Regions from separate parts of the Paenibacillus sp. Y412MC10 genome, predicted to be linked through region 2. Evidence: a T-box and tRNA genes for the amino acid it is inferred to sense, from the RefSeq annotation. Region 2 holds a T-box; the other holds one or more tRNA genes.

Region 1 (11,547 bases), 420 kb from region 2:
ACTCATTTATGCTAAGAAAAGAGGTCTATATGATGAAACCGATCCCTCAAATGGAAACTTCGGAGCTTAGAAGCCGGCTTCAAAACGGCGAACAGGTGTACATGATTGATGTCCGCGAGGATGAAGAGGTTGCCGCCGGGATGATCAGCGGTGCCAAGCATATCCCGATGGGCGAGATTCCGAACCGCCTGGACGAAATTCCGCGCGACCAAGAGGTTGTCTTTATCTGCCGCAGCGGCGGACGCAGTCAACACGTATGCGAATTTCTCAATCACCAGGGCTTGAACAACGTGATCAACATGAAGGGCGGCATGCTGCAGTGGCATGACGATGAAGTATAGGCAAGCCGTAAAGAAGGTGCGGGATGAACATGATCCCCGCCTTTTTTTGCTTGTGCTTGTGCTTGTGCTTGTGCTTGAGTTGATTCCGCTCGCAAACTCCCTTGATTAAAATCCCATCTATCTCCATTCCAAGCCGGGTCCGCTTATCATCTTAGCCGCGGTAATGCGTTAAAATGTCAGCCGCCACTTCATCCGCGGATCGGCCAACCGTATCCACCATCACGTCCGCAAACCGGTATTTGTCCTTTCGCTCATCGAGGATGCGCCGAACCCTCTCTTCGACATCGCCCGCAAGCAGCGGCCGGTTGGCATCGCCCCGTACGCGTTCCACGATGCTAGCGGCATCCGCTGTGAGGGCAACGACCCAGCCGCCGCGTTTCATTACGTCGCAATTGTCGGAACGAAGGACGGCTCCGCCGCCGGATGCCAGGACGATTCCATCCCGGAGCAAAACGCTGCGCAATGCAGCGGATTCAGCCTCGCGGAAATACGGCTCTCCCTCCGTTTCAAACATCTCGGAAATCGTTCTGCCTTCCATTCTCTCAATTTCCGCATCCAGATCTATCAAATTGTAGCCGAGCGAGTCTGCCACGAGGCGCCCCACGGTTGACTTGCCCGTACCCATCATCCCGATCAGAATGATGTTTCTACCCAGCTTATCCAATTTCACACCCCATTCGCTGCTTCACTGTAAAGGTTGTTCATATCATACCACAGCCCCAAATCTTTCGACAATGGACCCGACTCTCTAAATTGTAATCCCAATGCCTCAAGCCAAGCCCCTATTTATGGAGTCTATCTTGTTCCCAAGCATCATACACTGTTACAAGAATGCAAGATTAGAAGAAAGGAATGAACCCATGGTGCCATTTCATCCAACCGGACTCTCTTCCTCGGCCAAGCGGATCCGCCGGATGCTCGATCCATCCTACCCGCTGTGCCGCGAGGACGTGATGTGGGTGCTTCATTTTGTCCAAAAAAAAGTGGCTCTGAAGGATCCTGCGCTGCAAGATCTTTCAAAGCCACGGTTGCTGCAAAATTTCAACAGTTATTGCGAAGCCGCGCTGCTCTTGCTCGGAAGCGGAAACCACTTTCACACAAAGAACGGCGACATCCGCACCTGTCTCTTAGAAGCCATGCACGGGCTTCCCGAGCTGGCGGAGGCTATCTCCCCTACTAAAGCCCGCGCGTTTGAATCGATGTCCTCGATCCCTGAGGACGGTATCCATACTGCTGCAAGAGAGCAGAATTAGTCCATCCAGGACAGAGTCGAATTGACGCTGCCGATAAAAGAGCAGGATTACTCCATCCAGTTGTAGTGGAAGGTTCCTTCTTTGTCAACGCGTTTAAAAGTGTGCGCTCCGAAGTAGTCGCGCTGAGCCTGCAGCAGGTTCGCTGGCAGGTTCGCCGTACGGTAGCTGTCGTAGTATGCAAGCGCGCTGGAGAATCCAGGCACCGGAATGCCCAAGGATACCGCGGAAGCTACAACTTTACGCCATGCATCTTGATAGGATTCGATTATATCGGTAAAGAACGGATCCAGCAGCAGGTTCTTAAGCTCCGGATTGTTCTCATACGCATCGGTGATGTTCTGCAGGAAGCGGGAACGGATAATGCAGCCGCCGCGCCAGATTTTAGCTAGGTTGCCGTATTGCAGGTTCCAGCCGTATTCATCGGATGCTACGCGAAGCTGTGCGAAGCCTTGAGCGTAGGATACGATCTTGCTCGCAAACAGCGCTTTGCGCACATTTTCGATGAACTCGGCTTTGTCGCCGTCAAATGCAGCCGTTTTTGGACCATTCAGGATTTTGCTTGCCGCAACGCGCTCTTCTTTCATCGCGGAGAGGAAACGGGAGAATACGGATTCGGTGATCATGGAAAGCGGCACGCCCAGATCCAGTGAGCTTTGGCTTGTCCATTTGCCTGTTCCTTTTTGACCCGCCGTATCCAGGATGACGTCAACCATCGGCTTGCCGGTTTCTTCATCGTATTTGGAGAAAATGTCAGCCGTGATCTCGATCAGATAGCTGTCGAGTTCGCCTTGGTTCCATTCCGTGAAGATTCCGTGAAGATCCTTCGCATCGAGGCCGAGTACGTCTTTCAGCAATTGATACGCTTCGCAAATGAGCTGCATATCGCCATATTCGATACCGTTGTGAACCATTTTTACATAATGGCCGGCACCGTCCGGTCCGATATATGTACAGCAAGGCTCTTCGTTAACCTTCGCGGAAATGGCTGTCAGAATAGGCTCAACCAGCTTATAGGCACTTTCCTGTCCGCCTGGCATGATCGATGGGCCTTTCAATGCGCCTTCTTCGCCGCCGGAAACGCCTGCACCGATAAAGTTAAAGCCTTTTTCAGCCAACTCTTTGCTGCGGCGCTGCGTATCAGGGAAATAAGCGTTACCGCCGTCGATGATGATATCGCCTTGGTCCAAATGCGGAATCAGCTGTTCAATCGTAGCGTCCGTAGCTTGTCCTGCCTGTACCATGATCAGGATTTTGCGAGGAGTTTCAAGGGAATCCACGAATTCTTCGATCGAGAACGTTCCTTTCACTTGCTTGCCTTCGGTTTCCTTCAGCATATCTTCCGTTTTTTGCGGAGAGCGGTTATATACGGAAACGGTGAAGCCTTTGCTTTCGATGTTCAGGGCCAGGTTTTTTCCCATTACAGCAAGGCCAATCACACCGATTTGTTGTTTTGACATCTGGTTCTCCATCCTTTGCTCCAATATATTTTTAAACAACCCATCCCTACGAGATGATTTGCAATAATCTTATATTAACGTTTTTCATTTGACAAGTGAACCCCTGTCACAAAATGAGAACACGCGCGAAAACACCCCTTCGGTTTCGGAGTGTTGTTCGTGCTTTACTCTTGTATCGTTCGATGAAGTGAATTACCACTCCAGCCTCATCAGCTCCAAGGAAAGCTCGCGGAGTCTTTGCTTGCAGGCCGCGATTTTGTCCTGATTCCCCTCTTGCAGGGCGGCATGGAGCTTCTCAAGCTCATCATCGGTTTCCAGCCTGGACAGAAGGAGCCGCTGTTCCCCCTCATCCGATTCGAACAACCGCACCATTTCCTGCTCCGTCATCGGCGTCCCCTTCTGAAACAGCACACGCTGCCGGTAACCGGATATTTCCACCAGCCTTATAACCTCGCCAAACAAAATATTCTCGATCAATATCTGCCGGTCCTTGAAACGTTTGACGACAGCGTGGCCACGGGTATTCTCGATCAATTTCTCCATCCATTCCGCAAGCTTGGGATCGCGGATCATATAATCGCCTACCAGCTTAAAACCGCTTCCTGTCCGTTGAAACCGCAGCTTTACCAGCTTGCGTCCGGTTCGGATCGAAATGACAAACTGCGTTTCATTCTCGCTCCAGTAAAGCGAATATCCTTCCTGGATCAATTCCTTGATTAGGTCCTGGATATGCCGGCGATCAAACCGGAGCTCCAGGTTGCAATACTCCACTTCCTCGCTCTTATTCACGGCACTCCCTCCTCCGGTTTACTACCGATCTGAAAAACGACGGTGAAGATTTCCCCCATGGCTGCTTTTGATGTTGTCTTATCTATATCTTATACTCCATCTTATGTAACGGTAACTTGGTTTATTGACTATTTTTAACCCGCATGAAAATACGGTGAAACTTTCCTGGGTCATGCCTGACGTCCACTTGCCTTATGGTATAATGGGTTATCCAAAAGCCGAGTTTAGTAAGTGTTCATCATAAACAACAGGGAGGCCATCACATTCATGACGGTTACCGGATTTAAAGATCAGGATTTCGACGTATTCTCCGTTCCAGGACTCGAAGCCCGTATGGAGGTTCTCATTGAACGGGTAAGACCCAAGCTTGAGACGCTGGGGGCCGAGCTTGCCCCCTATGTGTCCGCGCTGGTCGGGGAAGAGATGTTCGTGCATGTGGCCAAGCATGCAAGACGAACCGTTAATCCCCCGATTGACACCTGGGTCGCATGGGCTGCCAGCAAACGGGGCTACAAAGCGCTGCCTCATTTTGAGGTGGGCATGTTCGGAACCCATCTGTTTGTCATCTTCGCGATTATTTACGAAAGCCCCAACAAAACCGTATTTGCCGGCAACCTGGAAGCCAAGCTCAAGAAAACAGCGAAGGCGCTGCCTAAACATTTCTATTGGTCCATGGATCATATGAATCCGGCCGGCACCCCTCACCAGGACATGAGCGAGGAGGATTTCGTTCGCCTCATTGAGAAGCTGAAACAGGTGAAAAAAGCTGAGGTCATGTGCGGACTGCGCATTCCGCGCGAGGAAGCCGTCAAGCTTGAAGGGGACGAGCTGGTGCAAAAAGTGCAGGAGACGTTTGAGACGCTGCTGCCGCTTTATAAAATGGCGTTTTAATGAGCATGATATATTGATGTAAAGGGCTGCTGTTGCAGCTCTTTTTTTAAGATTATAGAATTTATAAATTTTCAGCGAAGCTGAACAATTCTATAATCGCAAGAAAAACTTCCTTTAACCGCGGTCTGTCTTCTGAGAAAGTACGTCGATGGACGTTTATCTTATGGATGATATTTTAATGAAGGAACGATGAAGAACGCATCCCTCCGCCTTTATATGTCCAAAGTATGAAGCGCTGCCGGGCCGTGCAAAAAAAGCCGGTCATTCTTCTTGCATTCCCCCCCTATTTTGCTATACTCAATTTTGTTTATATAAAAACAGGAATCAACAAATCATAACAAAATAAACATAAGGAAAGGTTGTGACAACGTCCATGGACCACAGTCGTACACCGCTCTTCACCGCGCTTAAAGAACACGCGGCCAAAAACCCCGTGCAATTTCACATTCCGGGACATAAGAAGGGCCTCGGCACCGATGCCGAATTCAGGGAATTTATAGGGGATAACGCCTTTTCTATAGATTTGATCAATATTGCGCCGCTGGATGATTTGCATCAGCCTACAGGCGTCATTGAAGAAGCCCAGAAGCTGGCCGCCGACGCATTCGGTGCCGACCACACTTACTTCAGTGTCCAAGGGACAAGCGGAGCGATCATGACCATGATCATGTCGGTATGCTCGCCCGGCGATAAAATCATCGTACCGCGCAACGTTCATAAATCCGTGCTTTCCGCCATCATCTTTACCGGTGCCAAGCCTGTGTTCGTATCGCCTGCCCAGGATTCCAATGTGGGGATCGATCACGGGATCACGATCAGCTCCGTACGGAAAGCGCTAAAGCGTCACCCTGACGTCAAAGCCGTACTGGTCATCAATCCGACGTACTTCGGGGTGAGCGCTAACCTGAAGGAAATCGTCGATTTGGCCCACAGCTACAACGTTCCCGTGCTTGTGGACGAAGCGCACGGGGTTCTGATCCATTTTCATGAAGAACTTCCGATGTCGGCGATGGAAGCCGGTGCCGATATGGCTGCAACCAGCGTTCATAAACTCGGCGGATCGATGACCCAAAGTTCCGTGCTGAACGTGAACACCAAGAACGGATACATCAATCCTTACCGCGTGCAGACCATCATCAGTATGCTGACCACAACGTCGACCTCCTACATCCTGCTGGCATCGCTGGATACTTCTCGCCGGAGCCTGGCGCTGCATGGACGGGAAATGGCTGCAAGGACGATTGAATTGGCGCAATATGCACGAAACGAAGTCAATAAAATCGAAGGCCTGTACTGCTTCGGGAAGGAAATACTGGGCGGAGAAGCAACGTACTCCTATGATCCGACCAAGTTGACCGTTCATGTACGCCATCTTGGCATTACGGGATATGAAACCGAGAACTGGCTGCGGGACCACTACAATATTGAAGTGGAGCTCAGCGATATGTACAACATTTTGTGCCTCATTACACCGGGAGACAATCGGGAGACGATCGATATTCTGCTGACGGCGCTCCGCGAGCTTTCGGACCAGTACATGCACGTGAACGAAATTAATGAGCTGGTCGTGAAAACGCCGGAAATTCCGCAGCTGTCGCTCATTCCCCGCGATGCGTTTTATGGGGATACGGAGGTCGTGCCGTTCAAGGAATCGGCCGGACGCATTATTGCCGAATTCATCTATGTCTACCCGCCGGGAATTCCGATCTTGCTTCCGGGCGAAGTGATTTCCCAGGAAAACATCGATTACATTACCGATCATGTCGATGTCGGCCTGCCTGTCAAAGGTCCTGAGGATCGCAGCATTCAGAATGTGAAAGTCATCGTGGAAACGGATCCTATATTCTAAGGCAAAATACAAAAAACCCGGTGCGAGTGGTTCGCATCGGGTTTTTCGTTAGGGAGTGTTACTCCTGGTTTGCAGCAGCGACCAGTTCGTTATAAACCGCCTCTACTTCATTCCATTCGTCTTCGTCCTCAATATTGTAAAGAACCATTTCCTCGTTCTCTTCTTCCATACGTAGAATGACGCCGTCCGCTTCCGGATTCTCGCGTTCAAGCAAAAGCGCGTAAAGCTTCTCGCCGACATCAAATGTCTCCACGAGAACCATCTCTACTTCTTTTCCTTCTTCATCCGTCAATGTCAGCACAAACTCTTCATGTTCGTGGTCGTGGTCATGATCGTGACCGCAGCCGCAAGCATCTCCGTGTTCATGTTTGTGTTCGCTCATTGAAAAAACCTCACTTCGGTTAAATTATCATACTTTCGTATCGTATCACGGATAGCTTCTTCAGGTCAATTTTTGCCAAGCGGCTATGGACCCATCAATTTAGGGCGGTAATCACTTTCTCCGCAACCTTCACAAAACCGTCATCCGATTTGACTTTTACATAAAAGCCTACCGAGTATTTTCCGGCCGTTTTGAAATCGTACGTGAAATCATAGGTTCGGAACCAGAAGTTATCCTTGCGGTCCTTCACTTCCTGAGACTGGATGTCCTTGATATTGCCCGAAGGATCCTCAATCGCTACTTTCACGGCATGAATATTGTTGTTTAAGCTGTCTACCTGGCTAAATACATTGAATTTCAGCTTGCCTTTGTTTACGTTGCCGAATACAGTATCTCCTTTAAAGAGAAAAATATGCACATTCGGCTTGACGACCTGGACTTGTCCATTCGCCGAATTCCAGTCCACAGCCCCGTCAAATTCCCGGACCGGCACATAGGTTTTGCCATCAATCAAATATCCGCCATCCTTCAATTCGCGTCCGTTCAGCCAAACACGAACACGCTCATTGACGGAATCCGCAAACAAAAGGGTGCTGCCACCCATTAAAGAGAGCACTAGCATACATGCCATCACTTTTTTCCACTTCATTTCATACGTTCCCTCCATTGGCTCTTCTTGTTGTTATATGTGTATACTACATGTCAAAAAACAAGTTGCGGACAATTTTGCACTTTGTGGTAAAATTTTTTTCTCGTGGTTCAAGGCTTGATCTTATCACGATTTTTGCAGCATTAAGGCTCCGTTTCGAGCATATACTCCGTGTAAATACATAAGAAATTCGTTAAAATACACATAAGCATACTTGGACTATACATCATTTCATCAGGAGGTTTCATCCATTGACACTGACATTGCAAATGCTTGGCACCGGCAGTGCGTTTGCCAAGAACTACTATAACAATAACGCACTGATACATGACGGAAATTTCACGCTGCTCATCGACTGCGGAATCACTGCTCCGTTGGCGCTGCATCAGATGAACAAGACGTTTAACGATGTGGACGCCGTGCTCATCACGCATATTCATGCCGACCATGTTGGCGGTTTGGAGGAGCTTGCGTTTATTATGAAGATGAAATACGATCGCAAACTCCCGCTCTATATTGCTGAAGCGCTGGTGGAACCGATATGGGAACATACACTCAAAGGCGGCTTATACCAGCAGGGACATATCTCTTCCCTTCAGGATGTATTTGACGTGCATCCTTTGAAACCGGGCGTGAGGGCCGCTATTTCATCCGGAATCTCGGTGGAGCTGATTCATACGCAGCATATTCCGGGCAAAGACAGCTATTCGCTTTATTTGAACGATCGGATTTTTTACAGCGCGGACATGGTATTCGACCCCATCTTGCTGAAGCAATTGGTAAATGAACGGGATTGCGAAGTGATTCTGCATGAATGCCAGCTGCAGGGCCCGGGCGAGGTGCACACGACACTCGATGAACTGCTCAGCCTGCCTCAAGAAATTCAGGAGCGTACCTATCTGATGCATTACAGCGATGAGGTCGAAGCTTTCATCGGCAAGACCGGAAACATGGAATTCGTGGAGCAGCAGCGGGTATACGAATTGTAGTTCAATATGCGTCAATGCATAGTTTACGAGGGTTCCCGGGAATAATAAGGCCGGGAGGCGATTCATATGGATCAACAACAAGAAGTAGTAGGCGTACGTAAAAATGGTGATGGCGACATCATCGAACTTAAGCTGGATAACGGCAGCGTCGTGGACTACAAAACGGCCCAACAGATGGCCAAGAATAAGGAAATCAAGAACCTGAACGTATTCCGTGGACGTGATGGAGACGAACATCTTCGTTCCAATGCGGATGGCGATCCAAGCAACAACCTGGACAATTTGCCGACGTTCTAATTCATGCGCAAAAGACCTCGAAGCGATGCTCGAGGTCTTTTCTTTTTTGGGGACGATGCGGAATGACCGGCATCTTATTTGGATTTGCTTTGGTTTGCGGCCTTACAATTCCTTTTTCATGCGAACATGGGGAATGCCTGCATCATCAAACGGCTCGTCCGAAATCGTCTCATACCCGAGCTTGCGGTAAAAAGCCTCTGCCTGCACCTGTGCATCGAGCACGGAATATTGCAGCTTTAGTTCGCGAGCCTGCGCTTCCAGCGCCATCATCAGCACACGGCCAATCCCTTTGGAACGGAACGGCTTCCGCACCGCGATCCGCTGCATTTTGGCGGAATCCTTATTGTAATAGGTAATACGCCCGGTTGCGGCGTACTGCCCCTCCGACTTGATCAAGACATGGTGTGCATCCGATTCCAGGCGGTCGTAATCATCGATCTCCAAATCGATCGGCACCTTCTGTTCTAGGACAAACACATCCTTTCGGATATCCAGCGCCTGCTGCAACTGCTCTTCCGTTGATACATTGATGATTTCTGCTGCCATTTCAACACCTCTTTATGTAGAATCAATTCCTCGTGATATCGCAGGTCGAGATATTATACAAAATATTCGTTTTCCTGTATAGTAGTAGAAGCTAACGTCTTCATGAAAGGAGCATTGCCTTTATGAGCATGGGAGCCACGATATTTTGGGCTGTGGTCATTGCTGCCCTGATCATCTATCCCACCTTCTGGACGATCAAAAAAGGTTATTCCCGCAAATGGGATGAGGAATAGCATCGGCCGTCTTACAACAAGCCGCCAGCCTGCCAGCCGGCGGTTTGTTCTGCTCACTGTTCGTGCAGAGATCATCATGATGGTTGGCGCCGCTTTAAGCACAAAGCAGTCCTGGAGCTCTTTATGGATGGAGATCCCTTAACGTGTCCGCCGCATCCATCGGGGATACCGGCTCCAGCGCCCCGCTTCCCTGCTTGGAATATACGTCCTGATCAACAGAGCGCCCGTACACATCCAGCATCACGGGCGCTGCAGGGGCATGCAGCGGCTCCAATTGCACCGATGTTCTTTCCGGGACACTGCAGCCGCCGCCCGCAATAGATACCGCCAATAACGAGAGCACCAGTCCTACTCGCTTGATACGATGGGATTTCCCACCTGTCATGCCTTTCACGCTCCTTCATTGGCAAAATCATGCTGTATTTAGTCTGAACCGGAACGTGGTATTTTATAACGAGAAAACCATTGACAGCCGCCTTGTCTGCTGGTAATATATGAATTACCTTTTTAAATATTTCATGATCTGTTAGCTCAGCTGGGAGAGCACTATCTTGACAGGGTAGGGGTCAGTGGTTCGAGCCCACTACAGATCATCATGAAGAGCCCTTGCGTAGCAAGGGCTTTTTTCTTTTCTTCTAATGGTTGTCTATCTGAATTTCACTTTTGGGGACGAATTGGGGGACATAGTCAGTTAGACACTACTTTTAAGACCGCTTTTTGGTCTTATTTGACCTCTCTACGCCAACGGGATTACATTTGCCGAGTATTTTCAATTTGCCGAAACTATGTCATTAATCTTGATCCATTCCCATTCGCCTATTCCGGTAGCCAGCTTGATTTCACGTCTGTAAGTGTGAATTACGGATACAGTGCCGGTCAGTTCCTGGTCTTCATATTCATCGAATAAACGCAATTTGATTGTACGGTGCATATGAAATGACTCTGCAAGCGCCTGCTCAATCAATTCCATTTCCTGCGGATCAAGAACCGGTTTATTCTTCCTTCCCTCTTCCAGCTGCCGGCGGATGATAGTTTCTTTATGTTCCGGAAGCATCATCCGGCTGGATTCCCAAAGACCGTTACCTTCAAGCTTTTTACGAGTCGTTGTCATTTATAGTGTCCTCCGATCTTAGCCGACGTGATGTTAAAACATTTACGCAATTTCGTTACATCCCAGCCTTATTATGTATACAAAAAAACCTTGAGGTTATTTAAACCCCAAGGATTTTTCGTTATTCTTCTTTCCAAACAGTATACCAATGTGTTGCTGTAGATTTATCATCATCTATGTACCAAAAAAAGTACTCCACTCCATCAACTGTAATGTAATGTAATGGCGTGAAATAGTCTCTGCTATACTGACTTTTTGGGTACATATAACCCGCTTTTACTTTACATGGGTTACAATATTGAGGCGTTATCTCAGATTCTGTCTGTGAGATAGGACTTGCAGATACTGGCGCTGCTACAGTCATAAAAGCAGCAATGATAGAAGAGAATATTACAAATTTTTTCCCCATTCTAACCACGCTAACACCTCCAGATATTTATAAAAGTTAATTTACATAACCCATATCAATTGTATCATTTGGATATTATTGGAGTATATAGTATGTTAGAACCATTAAATGGTATAATTATGTATATTTTATTCCGGATTTATCTTTTTCAATTGTCGCATTTGTCCGGGCTATTTTTAGAATAGATGACATGACATTAATCCTACCATTACTTCTCGCCTCTTTATTACATAGCCACGCGCTATAATTCAGGTAAAGAGGCATTTCTATGTTTATTGAACCGATGTTACTCGCAACAGCGCCCGCTCCATTCTCAGACTCGCGCTTCATATTTGAACCTAAAATCGATGG
Region 2 (11,547 bases):
CCGCTGCGGCTGGAATACGGCAATGATCCGTTTGCCCGTAGCTTTAGCGGCACTGATCGTCGCCTCGATCTCGGTCGGATGATGCGCATAGTCGTCAATCACCAGAATGCCTTCAGCTTCGCCAAGCACCTGGAAGCGGCGCTTAGCCCCGTTGAACTTGACGATGGCCTCTACAATCGCCCCGAACGAGATGCCGCTCTTCAAGCAGCATATCACCGTGGCCATGGCGTTGTAGACATTATGTTTACCCGGTACGGACAGCTCGACGGTGCCCAGCTCCATGCCGTTATGAAGCATCGTGAAGCTGACGTGACGGTCGCCCAGCACCAGATTGGTTGCCGTATACTCCGCATCCGCATGAATGCCGTATGTGGTCACATTGCATTTCAGGTCAGGCAAAATCGCCTGAATGTTGTTATCGTCGGCGCACACCACGGCCGTACCGTCAGCCTTGATCTGGCTGAGGAATTGCACGTAGGCGGCCTTGAGACGATTGAAATCCCCTTCGTAATTCTCCAGGTGATCGGCTTCGATATTTAGAACGACGCCGAGCCATGGATGGTATTGCAGGAATGAACCGTCGCTCTCGTCGGCTTCAGCCACCACATGCTCGCCTTCACCCGCTTTGGCATTCGTGCCCACGTTCATAATTTCCCCGCCGATGATAAATGTCGGATCGACTCCGCATTCTTCCATCACGAGCGCAATCATGGATGAAGTGGTTGTCTTGCCATGCGCTCCCGCTACGGCCACGCCTTTGCGTTCGTTCAAAAGACGCGCCAGCATCTGCGCGCGGTGAAGGACAGGAATGTTCAGCTTCTCTGCCTCGACCCGCTCCACGTTGTCTTTGGACAATGCCGTGGAGTACACCACAAGGTCCGCGCCTTGGACTTGCTCGGCGGTATGTCCAATGTATATTTTGGCGCCCTTGGCCGCCAGCTTTTCTGTCAATTCTTGCGATGCCACGTCAGAACCCGTGACTTTATAACCCATCTCCAGCATTACTCGCGCTATGGCGCTCATCCCGTAGCCGCCAATTCCTATAAAATGAACATGTTCTGATGTATTCAACAGATATCACCAACCTTTTTCAGAATCGGAAAGGCCCAGGAGGTTGGAACGCACGTCGGCAATCAGGTACAACGTGCCCGACACCACCCCAAGATCCTCCGCTTCCGTCCGTGACTTCAACTCTTCAAGTGCGTTTTTCCAATTTGGTTCTATGATGATTTGCAGTGTATGTTTGGCGTATTTCTCCCTTACCTGCTCTACGATGTCACCAAGCGCCTTGGCGTCCAGTTTCTTCCGGAAATCCGGTTCAGTCAGGATAAGCGTATCCACTATTGGCAGTATATGCTGCAAATACGATTCATGATGCTTATTTGCCAGCATTCCCATCATTAAGTTCAGTTTCCGATACTTATAGATCTGCGGCAAGCTTTTGGCCAAGGATTCAGCCCCTTCGGGGTTGTGCGCGCCATCGAGAACAATCCGCGGGGAGGACTGCACTTGCTCCAGTCTTCCCGCCCAGAACGTATCCTTAAACCCGGCACGCAATTCTTCTTCATCCACGATAAAGGCCATGTACTGGCGAAGCACCTCCAGCGTCATCATGGCAACCGCGGCATTGGCGCATTGATGCTCGCCCTGCATCGAAATATCCAAATCCATATCCCGGAACGGTCCCTTAAAACGGAAAGTCTGGCTTTCTTCGTCCCCGCGCAGCCGTTCATAAGAGAATTGCTCGTCTACGAGGTACAGACTTGTACGGTTTTTGGCGGCCGTTTCTTTCAGAATTTCGACAGCCTCAGGCTGAGTGACCGTGCTCACCACGGGCACTCCGGGCTTGATGATGCCGGCCTTCTCCATGGCGATCTCCTGAATGGTATCGCCCAGAACGTCGGTATGGTCCATGCCGATGTTCGTGATCACCGAAATGATGGGATGAACGATATTGGTCACGTCAAGACGACCGCCAAGTCCGGTCTCCCATACCACCACGTCCGGATAAGACACCTCGCCGTAATACAGGATCGCAAGAGCCGTGGACACCTCAAACATCGTGGGCGATCCAAGCCCGGAGCCCGCAACTTCGGCAACAAGCGGCTCTAAGCGATTCGCGAGTTCCAGCAGCGTCTCTTCCGGTATGTCTTCGCCGTTATACTGAAACCGATTGGTAAACTTCGTAATATAGGGGGACGTATAGGTGCCTACCGTGAATCCCCCTTGAAGCAGAACCTTTGTTAAAAAAGCGCATGTGGAGCCTTTTCCGTTCGTTCCGGCCACGTGGATAAATTTTAATCGACGCTCCGGATGGCCGAGCAGCTCCATCAATCGCTGAATTCTATCCATGCCAGGGCGGATCCCAAACGGAATCAGCCCATTGATCCAAGCTACCGCTTCCTCATAGGTATGGAACGGAGCTGCGGCTGCAGCTGCCGATTGATCAACCATCGTTCTCACCTTCTGGTCCAGATTCATCTTGCCCTTTAGCCTCTCAATTCTTCGATGCGCGCAATCACTTTGCTGCGTTTGTCCGAGTAATCCGCGAGTTTCGCCCGTTCTTCCTCAATCACCTTCTCGGGTGCTTTCGATACGAAACCAGGATTGTTCAGCTTCTTCTCCACGCGCTCGACTTCGCTGTTCAAGTGCTGAATTTCCTTCTCCAGACGCGTGATCTCCTGAGCGATATCGATCAGTCCGGCAAGCGGCAGATACATCTCAACACCTGTCACCACGGCGGTCATCGCTTTATCCGGCGCCTCAAGCGCAAGGGAGGACTCATACTCCGACGTGTTGCAGAAGCGGCGAATATAATCGGAATTGCGATCGATAATGCCGGCAATATGCCCGCTTACCGGTTTCAATTGCAGTTCTACTTTTTTGCTCATCGGCACGTTCACTTCCGCCCGGATGTTACGTACGGCACGGATCACATCCATCAGCAGGTTCATTTCGGTAACAGCTTCCGTATTCTCAAACGCCTCATCATAGGTCGGCCAAGAAGCCAGCATGACGGTCTCGCCTTCATGCGGCAAATGCTGCCAGATCTCTTCGGAGATGAACGGCATGAACGGGTGAATCAAGCGCATCGTGCGGTCCAGCACATAGGCAAGCACCGACTGCGTCTTTTTCTTGGCTGCTTGATCCTCGCCATACAGGGACAGCTTGGCAAATTCGATATACCAGTCACACAGATCATCCCAGATGAAATTGTACAGCAGTCGACCGGTTTCGCCAAATTCGTAGGCATCAATTAGACGCGTAATGTCGCGGGAAGTTTCGTTCAAACGGTGCAAAATCCACCGGTCCGCGGTTCCCAGCTCTCCGGAAATGTCGATATCCGCCGCCGTGAAGCCCTCCAGGTTCATGAGCGCAAAGCGCGACGCATTCCAGATTTTGTTAGCGAAGTTACGCGCTTGCTCCACGCGTTCCCAGCGGAATCGAAGATCCTGACCCGGCGTGCTGCCGGTCGATATCATATAACGCATAGCGTCTGCGCCATACTGTTCAATAACCTCGAGCGGGTCAATGCCGTTGCCCAGCGACTTGGACATCTTGCGGCCTTCGCTATCCCGAACCAGGCCATGGATCAGCGTGTCCTTAAACGGCATTTGCCCTGTGAATTCAAGTCCTTGGAAAATCATCCGCGACACCCAGAACGGGATGATGTCGTAACCCGTTACGAGAACGCTGGTCGGATAATAACGTTTGAAATCCTCGCTGTCCAGGTCCGGCCAGCCCATGGTCGAGAACGGCCAGAGCGCGGAGCTGAACCAGGTATCCAGCACATCCTCGTCCTGTCTCAGATCATCCTTGCCCAGCTTCGCGCGGGCTTCCTCTTCATTCATGGCAACAACCACTTCGCCCGTGGATTCCGAATACCACGCCGGGATCCGGTGACCCCACCACAATTGACGGGAAATGCACCAATCGCGTACATTCTCCATCCAGTGCAGATAGGTTCGCTCGAACCGGTCAGGCACGAAGTTCACGCCCTTGCCGGATTTTTGCGCATCCACGGCTGCTTCCGCAAGCGGCTGCATCTTAACGAACCACTGCGTCGACAGGTAAGGCTCGACCACCGCACCGGATCTTTCGCTATGGCCAACCTGATGGACGTGGTCTTCGATGCGAAGCAATACGCCCGATTCCTTCATGTCGCTGACGATCTGCTTGCGGCATTCTGCACGGTCAAGGCCCTGGTATTTGCCGGCAAACTCATTCATCGTTCCGGATTCATCCATTACGGTAATTTGCGGCAGGTCATGTCTCAGCCCCATCTCGAAGTCGTTCGGATCATGCGCCGGCGTAATTTTAACCGCACCGCTGCCGAAGTCCTTCTCCACGTACTCATCCGCTATAACTGGAATCTCGCGGCCCACGATAGGCAGCACCAATGTCTTGCCGATCATGTCTTTATAGCGCTCGTCTTCCGGATGAACGGCGACCGCCGTATCGCCGAGCATGGTCTCCGGACGGGTGGTTGCCACGGTAATGGAGCCGCTGCCGTCCTTCAGCGGATATTGCAGGTGATACAAATGGCCGTTGACCTCTTTGTACTCCACTTCAATATCGGACAAAGCCGTACGGGCAGCCGGGTCCCAGTTGATGATGCGTTTGCCGCGGTAGATGAGCCCTTTATCGTAAAGCTTGACGAATACTTCCCGTACGGCTTCGGACAATCCCTCGTCGAGCGTGAAACGTTCTCTGGAGTAATCGAGGGACAGGCCGATCTTGGACCACTGGTCACGGATCGTGTTTGCGTACAGGTCCTTCCATTCCCACACCTTCTCCAGGAATTTCTCGCGTCCCAGATCGTAACGGGTAACGCCTTCTTCGCGAAGCTTCTGCTCTACCTTGGTTTGCGTGGCGATGCCCGCATGGTCGGAACCGGGGAGCCACAGCGCATCGTAGCCCTGCATCCGCTTCACGCGAATCAGGATGTCCTGCAGCGTAAAGTCAAGCGCATGGCCGATATGGAGCATGCCCGTAACGTTAGGAGGAGGAATAACAATCGTGTAAGGCTCCGCGTCCGGTCGCTTGCCGGCTTCAAAAAAGCCGCCTTCCTTCCAGTACGGATACCATTTTTGTTCGGCTGCCTTCGGATCATACGTCGTCGGCATTTCTAACTGGGATTGGTTTTGTTTTTGATCCATATTTTCGTACCTCCGATACTGTTAATCAGTTTTGCCAACCCGAAACGTTTTAGCCTCCGGGCGTGTTCGTGGATATCATAGTTGGCGTGAAACAAAAAAAGCCCTTCGTCCTCAAAGGACGAAAGACTGTTCTCTCGCGGTACCACCTTTGTTTCGTGCTTACATGGTTCAGCAACCGTTGTCCTCCCATGAAGAACATGAAAGGCTTTCGGTCAAGCACGACACTTTACGCAGATAACGGCTGCGGCCGGCGAACTCTAACCAGGGTAGCAATCGATCCTACTCTATCTCAAGTCCGCAACTCCGGGGCGACTTCGGCAAGCTGGTTCCTGCGGAATCTCTCAGCGCTTGGTAGCAATTCCGCTCTCTGAAGGCCATACCTTCCTACTCTTCCCGTTCAACGTTGTTCTAGCTTTTGGAATACCTGTACATATACTATTCAAATATAACGTGGTTGTTCCATATAGTCAATATTTCGAGTGTTTCCGAACGATTTAGACATCATACCTGCCGATTCAAATAAATCCTTGTTCGCTGTAACATACAATCCAAGCTCGCTCTGCTTCCTCTCCTCCAAACCGGTTCCCCGCAGCACAAAAAGCAGGCCAAGGCTGCCTGCCTCGGCCTGCTTCATTCTAGCCCCATGACGACTTCCCGATTACTGGGGAATATACAATACCTGGCCTTCTTCCACATTCTGCTCGGACATGCGGTTATACAACAACAGCTCTCGCGGCGTCAGCTGATAGCGCTCGGCAATCACGTCGAGTGTCTCCTCACGCTGAACAATGCACATCCGGACCTTACGGAATGGCGTTTCCTCCCGGCGGTTGCCCAGGAAAAGACTCTTCCATTCCACATCCTCGGACGAAATGGCATCCACCGATTCTTCGATGGCCTCTTCCTCGTCTCGAGCAGCTTGATCCTGATCCTGAACCGTTCTGCTCGATTGAAGCAAAGAGGAGAAACCTACGCCCGAAGCGGTATTGGCGGTGCTGTTCTTCGCGTTGAAGGCAACCTTCAGCTCCGGTTTGGACGGAGCCTCTTCGACTTGAACGGAAACCTCCTCCTCTAACTCCTCCAACGGCTCGGCTTCCTCTTCAAAAACAGGCTGGGCTTCCTCCGTTTCCTGGGAATCCAATACCGGCAGGGCTTGAACCTCTTCGCTTTTGCGCTCAATGACGCCCGGGAAGTCGGCTGCCGGTTCTTCCTGCTGCGGTTCCGGCTGGGCCGCAGCCCGTTCGAACTGCCATACACTCGGAGTCGACGGCTCAGCTGGCTGAAATTCCGTCTCATTATGTAAGGCATATTCGACCGTATCCTGGGCTTCAGGCGTACCGGAGATGCTTACCGTTCGGTCCGAGTCCTGCGCATCCTGAATTTGATTCTCGTATTCCGCCCAAGATGCCAGATACTGCTGCGTGCGCGCATCCGCCTCGGACTCTTGGACTCTGGGCTGAGCCTCGTTGAAATAAGAAGGCGAAGGCGTAGTCGCTTCAGCGTTGGCTCCGCCGCCTTGATTCGGTTCATACGGATTGGCTGCGAACTGCTGCTCTACGCCTGCATACATATCATTCGCTCCAGGAGCATGTACCACTGTGAATTCCTCATTGGTCCATACTTGGTCACGAGCTCCCGGAGCCGCCGCCTGGATTCCTTTGAGCGATAAAACCCCCGTTATGTTCAAACTCCGCTTGGATAACAGATCCACGTCAAAATTCTCGATCTCGACCGCGATGTCATCCAATGACGATACCCGGTTCAGCGGGACCGTGATCTCGACCGGAATCCAATGCTCGAGCGGCTCCGTCTCTCCTGCTTCGGTATCCCCTTTATACAGGCCTGCTAGAAGCAGATGGCCCCGAAGCGTGGCCTGGTCCTGCTGGCTGATCACCTGAATGTGCGGGATCAACTCCGCCTCTTCCAATTCATCGATTCCCGGCAAATCTTCCGTCAAATTAATACGCTCGTAAATATCGAACCGCAATCCGTAGGACTGGTCAAACACGGGAATGTCCTCCTTTTTGGCATATACTATCCGTGATCTGTCATCACGGCATGAGCCTAAGTTTTGCCACTCAATTTATCTATATGCCGAAAACAGGAGAGCATGACTTTTTTGCGAATTGCGCATGGAAGTTACCGGGCATTCAGGGCTGCTGCAGCATCCCCTATTGGTTCGATCCCTCTATGATTCGCTCTCTTAACTCCATCATATCCTGAGGCCACGGCGCCGGCACCTCGATGCTCTCGCCCGTAAAAGGATGATGGAACAATAGGCGTTCGCCATGCAGCGCTTGGCGCGCAAACGTCCCTGGTCCTCCGTACAAGACATCCCCCAGAAGCGGATGTCCCATATGGCTTAGATGGACCCGGATCTGATGCGTGCGGCCGGTTTCAAGGCGAATGTGCAGGAGACTGGCTTTCGGATACGCTTCGGCTGAGAGAATATGCGTGATCGCGGCCTGCCCCGTTAATGAAACCCTCCGGCGGCTTGCATGATAGCGGTCCTTGCCGATCGGCAAATCGATGCGCTTCAGCTCCTGCGATACCCTTCCTTGAACGATCGCCGCATACATTCGAACGATCTTCTTCTCCCGCATGGCCTCGTCAAGCTTCAGCTGAGCGTATTCGTTCTTGGCATACAGCACGGGACCCGTCGTATCTTTGTCCAGCCGATGGATGTGCCGGACTGCCGCGTGAATCCCCTCTGCTTCGTAATAGGCGGCCACGACATGATTCAGCGTTGTCTCCCGGCTTTCGTTGTCCGGATGGACCGCCAAACCGGCCGGTTTGTTCACGACCAGGCAGAAATCGTCCTCGTACAACACTTGAAGCTCCTGCCACCTCGGTTCGATGCCGTATTCCCGATAAGGAAAAAGGACCAGCCGAAGCCGGTCCCCTCTCCATTGTATCCCCTGCTCATGATGAAGCTTGCGATACAGCTTCTCGGGCATACCGACCGTTTCCAGAAGCCACTTGGCGGCGGCCTCGTCCCGATCCGGCTGGCCCAACAGCGCCTTGCCGGGCGTCATCTCGAGCCATTCGCCGCGCTTACTCCAGCTGCCCCCGTAACTCATAGGCTTTTGAAGGCGTTGTAATTGGCTTCGATGGTAGCATCAATATCTTCCACCGTATGGGCCGCCGAGATGAACATGCCCTCGAATTGGGAAGGAGGCACGCTGACTCCCTCTTGCACCATCGCTGCAAAATAGCGGCGGAAGCGGTCCAGGTCACTCGTCTTGGCCGTATCGAAATTCACGACCGGCGTATTCGTGAAGAATGGGCAGACCATGGACCCGATCCGGTTGATCGTAAGCGGGATGCCGAATTCCTTGGCGCTCTGCTCGAATCCTGCCTGAAGGCGGGCCCCCCGTTCCTCCAGCTGTTCATAAACGGCAGGCGTCAACAGCTTCAGGGTGGTGTATCCGGCTGCCATGGCCAGCGGATTTCCGCTCAGCGTTCCCGCCTGGTAGATCGGTCCTGCCGGAGCGATCTGATCCATCAGCTCACGCTTGCCTCCATATGCGCCGACCGGCAACCCGCCGCCGATCACCTTGCCCAGGCATGTCAAGTCAGGCGTAACGCCGTAACGTCCTTGAGCGCAGTTGAGGTCCACCCGGAATCCGGTCATCACCTCGTCAAAAATAAGGATGCTGCCATAATCGGAAGTGACTTTGCGGAGGCCTTCCAGGAATCCTGGTTGCGGCGGAACCACGCCCATATTCCCTGCCACCGGCTCAACGATGACGGCCGCGATCTCTTCGCCGAAACGCTCGAAGGCAAGCTGTACCGATTCCAGGTCGTTATACGGAACCGCAATGGTGTTGGACGCCACGCTTTCCGGCACGCCCGGGCTGTCAGGCAGGCCTAGTGTCGCTATACCGGATCCCGCCTTGATCAGAAGGCTGTCCGCGTGACCGTGGTAGGAGCCCTCGAATTTAATGATTTTGCTGCGTCCGGTATAACCGCGCGCCAGACGGATGGCACTCATGGTGGCTTCCGTGCCGGAATTCACCATTCGCACCACCTCGATCGACGGCACGCGCTCGCACACGAGCTTCGCCATCTTCGTTTCGAGCAGGGTTGGCGCGCCGAAGCTGGTCCCTTTGGCAGCAGTCTCCTGAAGCGCTTCAACGACTTCAGGGTGTGCGTGGCCCATAATCAGCGGTCCCCAGGAACCTACATAATCGATAAAGCTGTTGCCGTCGATGTCGTACACCCGGCTGCCTTCTCCACGATCGATATAAATCGGCGTGAGTCCTACAGATTTAAATGCACGTACCGGACTGTTGACGCCGCCCGGGATATATAACTTCGCTTCTTCGAAAGCAGAACGCGACAACTCTTCTTTTCGCAAATCTTGGCTCATTCTATGCACTCCTAACTCTTTAGTCGTTAATCGTTGCTAGCCGCGCATCCAGCGTGCCGCATCCTTCGAGAAATACGTAATGATAATGTCCGCACCGGCACGCTTCATCCCCGTCAGCAGCTCCATCACGATCGCCTGCTCACTGATCCATCCCTGCTGAGCCGCCGCCTTGATCATGGAATACTCGCCGCTCACGTTGTAAGCGACGATCGGCAGATCAAACTGGTCTCTCAGCAATCGGACAACGTCGAGGTAAGCCATCGCCGGCTTCACCATCAGCATATCCGCGCCTTCCAGCACGTCCGTCTCCGCCTCGCGGAGCGCTTCCCTTACGTTAGCTGGATCCATTTGATAGGTTTTGCGGTCGCCGAACTGCGGAGCGGAGTCTGCGGCTTCGCGGAATGGACCGTAAAAAGCCGAAGCATACTTAACCGAATACGACATGATCGGCACATTATAAAATCCGGCTTCATCGAGTCCGGAACGAATGGCTTGGACAAAGCCGTCCATCATATTGGAAGGTGCGATGATATCGGCTCCCGCTTTCGCCTGGGAGACCGCCGTACGAACGAGCAGCTCCAGCGACTCGTCGTTTAATACGTCGCCGCAGGTGTGACCGTCTCGCTCGAAGGTATGGACCATGCCGCAGTGGCCGTGGTCGGTGAATTCGCACAGGCACGTGTCCGCAATGACCAGAAGATCGGGATGCCACGACTTAATGAGGCGGGTGGCCTCTTGGACGATTCCGTCATCCGCGAAACCGGACGTGCCTACACTGTCTTTTGTCTCAGGAATCCCGAACAGGAGCACGGCAGGAATCCCTAGATTTACGATTTCGTCCACTTCTTCCTTCAAGGTATCCAGCGAAAAATGATATACGCCCGGCATCGAGGAAATTTCGGATTTCACACCGCTGCCATAGGTCACGAAGATCGGCTGAACCAGATCCTCCGTATGAAGCACGGTCTCCCGGACCATGCTGCGAATGCCGGCATTTTGACGCAGCCGGCGATGGCGTACGATTGGAAAACTCATGACGTTGTACCTCCATAAGATGTAATTTAAATCATGTATTTAAAAGATAAGGATATTATGGCGTCGTTATACGGCGTGGATCGCTCTCGTTCCAAACACACAAGGCCTTGACCAGACTGTCGACCGTCGCTTCCTCGGCGAGGAGCGATACGTGCAGTCCGGCTTTCTCCGCGGTTTGCGCGGTCAGCGGTCCGATGCAAGCAATCGTCGATTCCTTCAGCAGATCGGCAGGCTCTGCCACGCCCATCCCCTTCAGCACTTTCAGCAGATTGGTAACCGTAGAAGAACTGGTGAACGTGACCGCATGAATGCCGCCGTCTTGAAGCAGCTTCAGCAGCTCATCATCGTCCTCGCCGCACAGCACGTTCTCGTATATCACGGCTTCCGTCACGTGCAGTCCCATTTCCATAAGCTTCTCCGGCAGCCATCTGCGCGCGAGATCGCCGCGAGGCAGCAGCACGCGCTGGCCCGGCTGAAGCTCTGGACCGTAAGCATCGATAAGGCCCTCCGCCTGGTAACGCTCCTTGATCAACTCGGCGGATATACCGTAATTCCCAAGAGCATCGGCTGTTGCGGGACCTACCGCGACGATGCGTGCCGAGGCCAAAGAGCGAATATCGCGTCCATGCTCCTTCAGGTGGCGGAAGAAAAACTCGACGCCGTTTACGCTGGTGAAGAACACCCAATCATACGTACCCAGCTTGTCCAGCGCTTCTTGAATTCCGGCAAGCCCCTCGCCCTTCGAGGGCATCACCGTTTCAATGACGGGAAACTCATAAGGCTCCCCGCCAAGCTCCTCGATTTGGGATACCAATGAACTGGCTTGGCTTCGGGCCCTCGTGACCAGAATCCTTTTGCCGAACAGGGGCAGCCGTTCCGCCCACTTCAAGTGCTCCCGCTGAAGCACCACCTCGCCAACGACGATGACGGCAGGTGGCTGAAAATCCGCTGCCTTGACCTTGTCCTCGATGTCTGCCAGCG

What was found. A T-box is a leader RNA that pairs with one kind of tRNA and senses whether it is charged. The one in region 2 lies ahead of GYMC10_RS07595 (valine--tRNA ligase), so its partner is inferred to be a tRNA-Val.
Region 1: it encodes a tRNA-Val, which carries the amino acid that the T-box ahead of GYMC10_RS07595 (valine--tRNA ligase) is inferred to sense. The anticodon was not compared.

Annotation. Positions count from the first base shown of each region.
Region 1 is NC_013406.1:2,222,345-2,233,891, reverse strand. It holds gene GYMC10_RS09555 (rhodanese-like domain-containing protein) at 33-341, shown strand; gene GYMC10_RS09550 (shikimate kinase) at 493-1,011, opposite strand; gene GYMC10_RS09545 (hypothetical protein) at 1,202-1,594, shown strand; gene gndA (NADP-dependent phosphogluconate dehydrogenase) at 1,642-3,051, opposite strand; gene GYMC10_RS09535 (hypothetical protein) at 3,244-3,840, opposite strand; gene GYMC10_RS09530 (DUF1054 domain-containing protein) at 4,108-4,731, shown strand; gene GYMC10_RS09525 (aminotransferase class I/II-fold pyridoxal phosphate-dependent enzyme) at 5,105-6,580, shown strand; gene GYMC10_RS09520 (DUF1292 domain-containing protein) at 6,639-6,962, opposite strand; gene GYMC10_RS09515 (copper amine oxidase) at 7,057-7,611, opposite strand; gene GYMC10_RS09510 (MBL fold metallo-hydrolase) at 7,863-8,600, shown strand; gene GYMC10_RS09505 (DUF3892 domain-containing protein) at 8,667-8,897, shown strand; gene GYMC10_RS09500 (GNAT family N-acetyltransferase) at 9,000-9,443, opposite strand; gene GYMC10_RS09495 (hypothetical protein) at 9,798-10,061, opposite strand; tRNA gene GYMC10_RS09490 (tRNA-Val) at 10,197-10,269, shown strand; gene GYMC10_RS09485 (YolD-like family protein) at 10,446-10,787, opposite strand; gene GYMC10_RS09480 (hypothetical protein) at 10,909-11,205, opposite strand.
Region 2 is NC_013406.1:1,797,383-1,808,929, reverse strand. It holds gene murC (UDP-N-acetylmuramate--L-alanine ligase) at 1-1,071, opposite strand, end outside; gene GYMC10_RS07600 (bifunctional folylpolyglutamate synthase/dihydrofolate synthase) at 1,078-2,481, opposite strand; gene GYMC10_RS07595 (valine--tRNA ligase) at 2,490-5,159, opposite strand; T-box leader at 5,271-5,569, opposite strand; gene GYMC10_RS07590 (hypothetical protein) at 5,599-5,793, opposite strand; gene GYMC10_RS07585 (LysM peptidoglycan-binding domain-containing protein) at 5,818-7,167, opposite strand; gene GYMC10_RS07580 (RluA family pseudouridine synthase) at 7,331-8,239, opposite strand; gene hemL (glutamate-1-semialdehyde 2,1-aminomutase) at 8,236-9,531, opposite strand; gene hemB (porphobilinogen synthase) at 9,568-10,566, opposite strand; gene cobA (uroporphyrinogen-III C-methyltransferase) at 10,622-11,547, opposite strand, start outside.